DNA from 4 places in the Chryseobacterium sp. KBW03 genome. Region 2 is predicted to be linked to each of the others. Evidence: riboswitches for the same ligand, from Rfam matches in the RefSeq annotation. Region 2 holds a riboswitch; each other region holds the start of a gene.

Region 1 (2,206 bases), on a different contig from region 2:
AATCTCCGGAAATATTATAGCACTCAGCAACTTCCTCAATTTCTAAAATTTCTTTTACAAAATCATAGCCTACAGACCTGTCGTGAATTTTTAGTTTGATCTGACAGAAAACGGTAAACCCACGGTTGAGCTTTTCAGCATCAAGAACAGCAGCATATCTTTTTACAAATCCGTCCTGTTCCAGTCTTTTTACCCTTTCAAAAACCGGCGAAGTAGAAAGGTTTACTTCTTTTGCCAGTTCTTTTACGGTCAGTTTTGCATTTTTCTGGAGCAGCCTGAGCAGCTGTACATCCTTATCATCGAGTTGTTCCACAGAATATTATTCTTTTATAGTATTAAAACAGTCAAATTTACAGAATTATATGCTTTAATTTTATTTTTCAAAAGATTAATTTGCTTAATTAATTTACTTTGATTGTGTTTTTATTCTGTATTATTAATTTTACACAAAATTAAAAACTTTTACTGATGGCGATTGTTATCAATAAAAGTACAGTTCTTTAAAGATACTTCATCAAACAGGAAAGGTTTTACGTAAGGTAAATTAATAGGGAATCGTGTGAGAATCACGAGCTGTCGCGCAACTGTAAGTAACACACCAAAGGTTTCTGTCCTTGCATATCCACTGCCAAAGCGGGAAGGATGACAGAAGCTGTTACAAGTCAGGAGACCTGCCTTTACTGAATTGACAATGCTTTCGCGGTCTGAAGCTTTTGGGTCATACAGATGATATATCGGATAATGCATTTTTTCGTGTGAGAGAAATTGTACCGTTCGCTATATTACTATTTTCCAAAAACTCTTTACCCAAAGCATTATGAAACATTTTAAAGGGCTTTATCATTAAGTTTAATTAAAAAGTTTAAAAAATGCAAACTCACATTCTGGGCTATCCGCGTATTGGTAGCAAAAGAGAACTCAAAAAAGCCTGCGAGCAATATTGGTCAGGTAAAATTCTTCTGGAAGAACTTCTGAATACAGGCAGAACTATCTGTAACCAAAACTGGAATATTCAGAAAGAAGCAGGAATTGATCTTATTCCGTGTAATGATTTCTCATATTATGATCAGGTATTGGACATGAGCCTTGTAGTAGGAGCAATCCCGGCACGTTATCATGAAGTGGTGCTGAAAAAGAATAATTCTGAACTGGATCTTTATTTTGCCATGGCAAGAGGATATCAGAAAGAAGGATTGGATATCACAGCAATGGAAATGACCAAGTGGTTTGACACCAATTATCACTATATCGTTCCCGAATTTTATAAAAACCAACAGTTTAAGCTAAGCTCGGATAAAATTTTCAATGAATTTGCAGGAGCAAAACAGGCGGGAATCAACGCAAAACCAGTTATTATCGGACTTGTTTCTTATCTTCTTTTAGGAAAAGAAAAAGAAGAAGGATTTGATAAACTGGATCTGGCTGGAAATCTTCTTCCCGTATACACAGAGATCTTAACCAAGCTTCAGGAGCAGGGCGCAGAATGGATTCAGTTTGACGAACCTTTTCTGGCGTTGGATTTAACGGAGAAAGCGAAAGAAACTTATCATTTTGTTTATTCTGAAATAAGAAAACGTTTCCCGAAACTGAAATTTATTGTTGCTGCATATTTTGACGGATTGAAAGATAATGTATCGCTTGCTGCTTCACTTCCTGTGGATGTACTGCATATCGATCTTGTAAGAAATCCTGAGCAGTTGGATGATATTCTGAATGGTATTCCGGAAAGCTTAAGTCTTTCATTAGGAGTGGTGGATGGAAGAAATATCTGGAAAAATGATTATGAAAAGTCATTGTCCTTCATCAAAAAAGCTGTTGAAAAATTAGGATCTGAAAGGATTTTAATTGCTCCATCTTGTTCATTGCTTCACTCACCTTGTGATCTGGATTTTGAAACCCATCTGAATGCTGAGATTAAAAACTGGCTGGCTTTCGCCAAACAGAAAGTAGAAGAAGTAGTAACGCTTAAAGAGCTGGCTTCCGGAACAGAAAATGAACAGATTCTTGCAACATTTGAAGACAATAAAAAAGCAATTGCAAGCAGAAGAACGTCGTCTCTTATTCATAATGATAAAGTGAAGCAAAGGGCCCATGCTGTCACTGAAAAGGATGCTCAAAGAATAAATACATTCAAAATCCGTAAAGAAGAACAGCAAAAAGAATTACAGCTTCCTTTATTCCCAACGACAACAATCGGATCATTTCC
Region 2 (2,206 bases):
TGCTTCTGTAGGTAACTGGCCATAAATAAGAAGGTAAGCCACCTCTTCAAATTGTGTTTTTTCTGCAAGATCCAAAATATCGTAACCTCTGTAATGGAGGTCATTTCCGCTTTTCCCGACACTGCAAAGAGCGGTATTGCCTGCTGTAACCCCGGAAAGGGCTACACTTTTTTTAGGTTTAAATGTTGGTTCGCTATTCGTTGACATGAGTATTTTGTTTAAAAAGATTATCTAATTTTTGTTCATAATCGTGGTAGCCGATACTGTGATAGAGTTCTTCTCTTGTTTGCATAGTATCCAGTACGTTGGCCTGTGTTCCGTCTTTGCGAATATGATTGTATACATTTTGTGCCGCTTTATTAGCAGCCCGGAAGGCAGAAAGAGGGTAGAGGATGAGCCCAACACCTGCGTTTTTTAGCTCTTCTACCGTGTACATTTTAATCATCCCAAATTCCGTGATATTCGCAAGCACAGGAATTCCGGTAGCATCAACAAATTTTTGATAAAAACTTAAATCGGGTACTGCTTCAGCAAAAATGAAATCTGCACCAGCTTCCTTATAGGCTATTGCTCTTTCTAAAGTTTTTTCCAGTCCTTCATTGGCAAAAGCATCTGTTCTTGCGCCGATAACAAAGCTTTCATCGGTACGGGCATCTGCAGCAGCCTTAAGACGGTCTACCATTTCTTCTTTGCTTACGATTTCTTTTCCTGGCCTATGTCCACAACGTTTTGCCCCCACCTGATCTTCGATGTGTACCGCTGCTGCTCCGGCTTTGATCAATGATTTAATAGTTCTGGCGACATTAAATGCGGAAGGCCCAAAACCTGTATCGATGTCTACCATAAGTGGCAAATCACAAATATTGGTAATACGCTGAACATCTATGAGCACATCATCCAGAGTGGTAATACCTAAATCAGGAATTCCTAAAGACCCTGCTGCAACACCTCCTCCTGAAAGATAAATAGCATTAAAGCCAGCCTGCTGTGCCAATAATGCATGGTTTGCATTAATGGCTCCAACAATCTGAAGGGGATTTTCTTTTTCCATTGCCTCCCGGAATTTCATGCCGGGAGATTTCCAATTTTCATTTTTGGTCATTATAATATTTTATTGTTGAGTTGAAATTTGTTTGCGAATGAGAAGAAGAGCTGTAAATGCTTATCTTATTAGTAAAAAAGGAAGGGTAGAAAAGGATTTTAGTAATCTTAAAATCACATTGATATTGAGAATTTTGCAAAGTTCTTGCCGTACAGGTCTGTAAAATAGAGCTGTTGTTACTGCATGAATAATTAAGATTGTTTCGGTACACCTTATAACTTTTTACATTGATTAAACCTTATAAAAAGTTCTCAGTAAACTTCGCGGTGCTTTATTAGAAAAAAAATTACGGAAAGGGGGATACGAATTTGAGCCATGGAATAATGAGAACAACCTAATGCTCACTCGTAATCCATCTCAAAAAGTAATACAGATTGACAAAACAGTTTTATCACACTATATCCATAACGTATCATACCTGACTGTAAGCTTCAAATCGCGAAAGCATCGTCAATGCGAAATAGGCAGGTCTCCTGACTTGTAACGGTTTTTATCATCCTTCCCATATAAAAAATATACAGTGGATATCAATTGATAAAAACTTTATGTGTTACTTACAGTTGCGCGACAGTTCGTGATTTGCACACGATTCCCTTTTAATGCACACCTAAGTGTAACCAATTTCGGTTGATAAAGAAGGTTTTAAGAACTCCTTGGTGGTAAATATAGGTATTTTATAATAACGAAAAAGATATTTTATGTAATCAATAATTGTTTTGATTTAATATGTTGAAAACGTTGTTATTATGGAGTTTATTTATGGGATAAATGGATTGATTATATTGTTAAATTGATATAAAAGATGACCGGAAAATTAAAGATAGTTAATAAATTTGTTATTCTTTTTTCATTTTGCTAATTTTATTAACTAGACATAATTAACTAATGATAGACATTATAGAATTTAAAAAAAACTTAGGTTTGGGAGAGATTCCTGTAGAACTTGAGAAACTGATCTATTTCCAGAATACTATTTCCTCGTTTGGAAATTATTCACAAGATTTTGGTGTTTTAATCGATAGTAAGTCCGGATTGAAAAGCTGGAGTGATGATGAAATTTTTTTGAATAGTATGTTGCCTTTTGCTCAGGCAAATGGTTCCGGT
Region 3 (2,206 bases), on a different contig from region 2:
GAAAACCTTACAGGGAGATATCAAAATCAATGGAATAGGGGATCTGAATCTGATGGGAATTTATCAGCTGATGAGCTCTAAAGATAATTTCCACCATCTGAGTGGAGGTTTAGGAGTGAAAATTCCTTTGGGAAAATTTGATGAAAAAGGAGTTTCCGGTGTTAATCCGAGTTTTCAGCTGGGAACCGGAAGCTGGGATTATCAGGCCGCTTTGAATTATAAGTTTCAGAAAAATAAAGTGGCGGTAATGGTCAATACAGACTATACGATCAAGACGGAGAATAAGAAAAATTACCGTTTTGGAAACCAATGGAACTATGCTGCGACAGGTTTTTATCAGGTTGCGGGATATGAAAAATCTATATTTTCTGTAAAAACGGGCGTTCAGGGAGAAGTGTATGCCCAGAATAAACAATTCGATGAAGCTTTACCCAATACTGCTGGAAGTGCGTTATATGGGAAACTAGGATTTGAAGCCTCTTATAAAAAACTGAGTTTGGGAAGTGAGATAATGCTTCCCATGTACACTCATCTGGCAGGAGGAGATATTGAAGCAAAATCGAGATTCAGTATTTTTCTGAATATTGGAATTTAAAGTGAAACCCTTAATAAAATGATGTTAAAGCTCCTTCGGGAGCTTTAATTGTTTATGAATCATGATTTTAATTGGGGGTTAGGAATAATTCTTTATCTTTGCCGAAATTTGGTGAGCCCTAAAAAGCTCTTAAAAGGGAATCCGGTGAAAATCCGGGACAGACCCGCTGCTGTAAGCTCCACACCAAGATTTTTGAAGAATATATCCACTGTTTTTTTTAATGGGAAGGATTTCAAAAATGGAGTAAGTCAGAAGACCTGCCAGAAAATAATCGTTTGACGCTTTCGTGGAATAAAGCTTAGGACATCAATGATTCTGTGCAGTGATAGCTGTGCTTTGTCGTTGTTTTCTTATATCCATTAGCGTCATCATTATCTTAAATGAGCTAATGGCAGCAAAACTAACTACTTCTACAATTCATAAAGCTGTTTTCACAATACTGGTGATAACATCTCAACTTTTGTTTTCTCAAACCAAGAAAAAAGATAGTCTGGAGGAAGAGACAATTAAAGGAATCAATCTTTACAAAAAGAATTTTAAAGAAATCCTTCCGGCACAAACCTTACAGGGCGAGCAGCTGGAAAGACTGAACAGCCACTCTGTTGCAGATGCTCTGCGGTATTTCTCCGGTGTTCAGATCAAAGACTATGGAGGGTTGGGTGGTTTGAAAACCATTAATATCCGAAGTATGGGAAGCCAGCACGTTGGTGTTTTCTATGATGGAATTCAACTGGGAAATGCCCAAAACGGACTGGTAGATCTGGGAAGATATTCTTTGGACGATCTGGAAGAAATATCATTGTATAACGGGCAGAAAAGTGAAATTTTCCAACCTGCAAAGGATTTCGGGTCTTCGGGATCTATCTATTTACAGCCGAAAACACCGGTATTTAAAGGAACAAGAAAAACCAATCTTGTGATCAGAGCAAAAAGTGCTTCTATTGATCTTTTCAACCCGTCATTCCGATTGGAACAGAAGATTTCAGACCGGGTTTCTGCCAGCTTCAGTGGAGAATTTATGCAGAGTGACGGAATTTACAGATTTCGGTATGCAAAGAAATATCCCGATGGCCAGCAGGCTTATGATACCATTGCAAAAAGACAGGATTCGGATATCAAAGCAAAACGTTTTGAAACTTCTCTCAACGGAACTTTAAATAACGGAAGCTGGAATATCAGAGGCTATGGTTATATTTCAGACCGTGGAATGCCGGCGCCTATTGTTAACGGTCGTTTTGGAGGCAGAGGCGCAAGGCTTTCCGATGAAAACTATTTCGTACAGGCTAACCTGAGAAAAAAGCTGTTTCCAAAATTTGAAACCCAGCTGAAGGCAAAATTTGCTTACGATTATACCCATTTCATGGATACGGTTCGTTCGCAGTCTATTATTTATACCGATAACACCTATATCCAACGAGAACTCTATCTTTCCTCATCCAATATCTATTCTATCACACCCAATTGGGATGTCAGCCTGAGTGGGGATTTTCAGTACAATAATCTGGATGCCAATCTGGATAATTTTTCTTATCCTACCCGTTACACCACATTGGTAGCAGTGGCAACGACTTATCAGTGGAACAGGTTCAAAATCCTGGGAAGCCTTTTAGG
Region 4 (2,206 bases), on a different contig from region 2:
CGGATCTTGCTTCCAATTCCCTTGATATTTTTGATGTTGATGCCAAGCGCAAACGCCTCATCGCTTATGGAAAATCAGGATGCTGCAATTTTTTCACGATGGAATATGCCGTAATTCCGAATAAAGGACTGGATATGGTCTTTGAAAAGGAAGAAGATACGACTAATGAAGATCAGGTAAAAGTAATAACAAAAGAAAAGATCAATAATAAATGGAATACCAAAACGAAGGTATATCCTGCAGATCAATATAATAGAAAATAAGAAGTAAGATGAAAATTCAGAAAGAAATCGATTTTATCCTGGCAGTGGATGCTTTGAAAAATGTACAGAGAAGAAATTATAATGCAGACGATTCCCGAAGAGAAAATACAGCGGAACACTCCTGGCAGATTATCATTCTGGCTCAGATACTTTATCCCTATGCAAAAAACCGCACCGATATAGATTTGTTAAGGGTGATAAGAATGCTTTCCATTCATGATCTTGTGGAAATAGAGGCCGGAGACACTTTTATTTTTGATGAAAAAGCAATGGTAGGAAAGTTTGAAAGAGAGAAAGCTTCTGCTCAGAAGATCTTCGGAATTCTGGATGAACCTTTACGTTCGGAATTTTTTAATCTTTGGCTTGAGTTTGAAGAAGAGAAAACACCGGATGCTGTTTTTGCCTGTGGAATAGACAGAATCATGCCATTTATCTTAAATTCCCATACTTCAGGAAAGAGCTGGACGGAAGCCGGAGTAACAGAAAAGCAAATCAGAAATATACTTGAAAATGCGATCACAAGAGCCTCAGATGAAATGGGAGAGGCTTTTGAACTGCTGCTGAACAGAAGTCTGGAAACAGAAAAAGTTTTGAAATAATTTCAGTGAGAATAGAAAAATTTCGGGCGGCCAAAGGCCGCCCGAAGCTTATTATTTATAGTATCTGGATTGGTTTCTTGAACTCGTCTATTGCTACAAAAGTGAAATCACCTACAATGGCTTTTTCTCTTTCATAGGAATACATCTGCTCGGTGTAGATTTCAACATTTACTTTCATACTGGTTTTTCCTACGTATGACACTTTTCCGATCAACTCAACAATCGTTCCGGCAGGAATAGGTTTCTTGAAATCGATCTTGTCACTGCTCACTGTTACCACTCTTTTTCTTGCAAATCGGGTTGCGGTAATAAAAGCTACTTCGTCCATCAGCTGCATCGCCGTACCTCCAAAAAGGGTATCATAATGATTGGTTGTGTTAGGGAAAACCGCTTTAAAGATTCTGGTTTCGGATGCTTCAATTCTTTCTTCTGTAGTCATATATCATTATTAATTAAAGCGAAATAAAATGATATTAAAATAACAGAATAATGACAGGAACTTATAGAATTCCTGAAACAATCCATCAGATCAATACAACTTCAAATCGCGAAAGTTACATGTTTAAGAAAAAGGCAGGTCTCCTGACTCGTAACATCTTTATCTCCTTCCCATGCCTCGCACAGTGGATCTTTGATAAAGATTTCAGTTACTTACAGTTGCGCGACAGTCCGTGATTTTCACACGGTTCCCTTTTAATCTGCAGTGATGCAGAACCAATTTCTGTGATGAATAAGTGTAAAACTTTTCGAGTGCAAAAATAATGAATTTATTCCGGATTATGGTAAATAATCTGGCTGATTACTCTCCCTTTCTTGATCGTCCAGAGAGTGGTATATCTGTTCTCTCCCGAACCATTTATCATGTATAGGAAAATATTGTCATTGTCAAGAGAGGTTACCCCAATGTTCTCAAAATCCATGGTAGGCTGGAACATATTTTTGATCGCTTCTCTTACAAAAACAGAACCTCTTCCGGGCTGCTGTACTCTGATCGATTTGATCTCGGTCATCCCTTCAGGAAGGTCGTTTCCAATTCCCCAGGGCTTTACTTTATCGATGGTAAGGAGCTTTCCTTCCGCATCTTTTTCCTTTTTACGGTAGCCCGCGTTGGAAGGATAGACATCAATCACAACCTTGCTTCTTTGAGCGGTAGGAATTTTCGGATCAGAATTGTCTGTGAAAATAAGTGATCTCCCGTTTTTAGATTTTGAAGGAGTATACGCCGGAAGCTGATCGATATAAGCAATACGTTCTTTATTGACCATTCCTTCTTTATCAAGAGTTTCATAACGTACAAACGGTTTGTCATCATCCTGTTTTTCAGGATATTTGATCCAGATCCAT

What was found. Region 2 has a riboswitch for cobalamin ahead of prpB (methylisocitrate lyase). Riboswitches for the same ligand answer to the same signal wherever they lie in the genome.
Region 1: it holds a riboswitch for cobalamin, as region 2 does, so the genes downstream of both, metE (5-methyltetrahydropteroyltriglutamate--homocysteine S-methyltransferase) here and prpB (methylisocitrate lyase) in region 2, are expected to answer to the same signal.
Region 3: it holds a riboswitch for cobalamin, as region 2 does, so the genes downstream of both, DBR39_RS08680 (TonB-dependent receptor plug domain-containing protein) here and prpB (methylisocitrate lyase) in region 2, are expected to answer to the same signal.
Region 4: it holds a riboswitch for cobalamin, as region 2 does, so the genes downstream of both, DBR39_RS13445 (acyl-CoA thioesterase) here and prpB (methylisocitrate lyase) in region 2, are expected to answer to the same signal.

What each region holds. Positions count from the first base shown of each region.
Region 1 covers NZ_QAJO01000003.1:94,036-96,241, forward strand. The annotation lists gene DBR39_RS04340 (Lrp/AsnC family transcriptional regulator) at 1-313, opposite strand, end outside; cobalamin riboswitch at 509-694, shown strand; gene metE (5-methyltetrahydropteroyltriglutamate--homocysteine S-methyltransferase) at 870-2,206, shown strand, end outside.
Region 2 covers NZ_QAJO01000001.1:408,556-410,761, reverse strand. The annotation lists gene prpC (2-methylcitrate synthase) at 1-207, opposite strand, end outside; gene prpB (methylisocitrate lyase) at 194-1,102, opposite strand; cobalamin riboswitch at 1,548-1,739, opposite strand; gene DBR39_RS01735 (hypothetical protein) at 1,988-2,206, shown strand, end outside.
Region 3 covers NZ_QAJO01000004.1:141,674-143,879, reverse strand. The annotation lists gene DBR39_RS08685 (transporter) at 1-595, shown strand, start outside; cobalamin riboswitch at 688-875, shown strand; gene DBR39_RS08680 (TonB-dependent receptor plug domain-containing protein) at 984-2,206, shown strand, end outside.
Region 4 covers NZ_QAJO01000005.1:432,744-434,949, reverse strand. The annotation lists gene DBR39_RS13455 (XAC2610-related protein) at 1-263, shown strand, start outside; gene DBR39_RS13450 (HD domain-containing protein) at 272-862, shown strand; gene DBR39_RS13445 (acyl-CoA thioesterase) at 918-1,301, opposite strand; cobalamin riboswitch at 1,417-1,596, opposite strand; gene DBR39_RS13440 (hypothetical protein) at 1,630-2,206, opposite strand, start outside.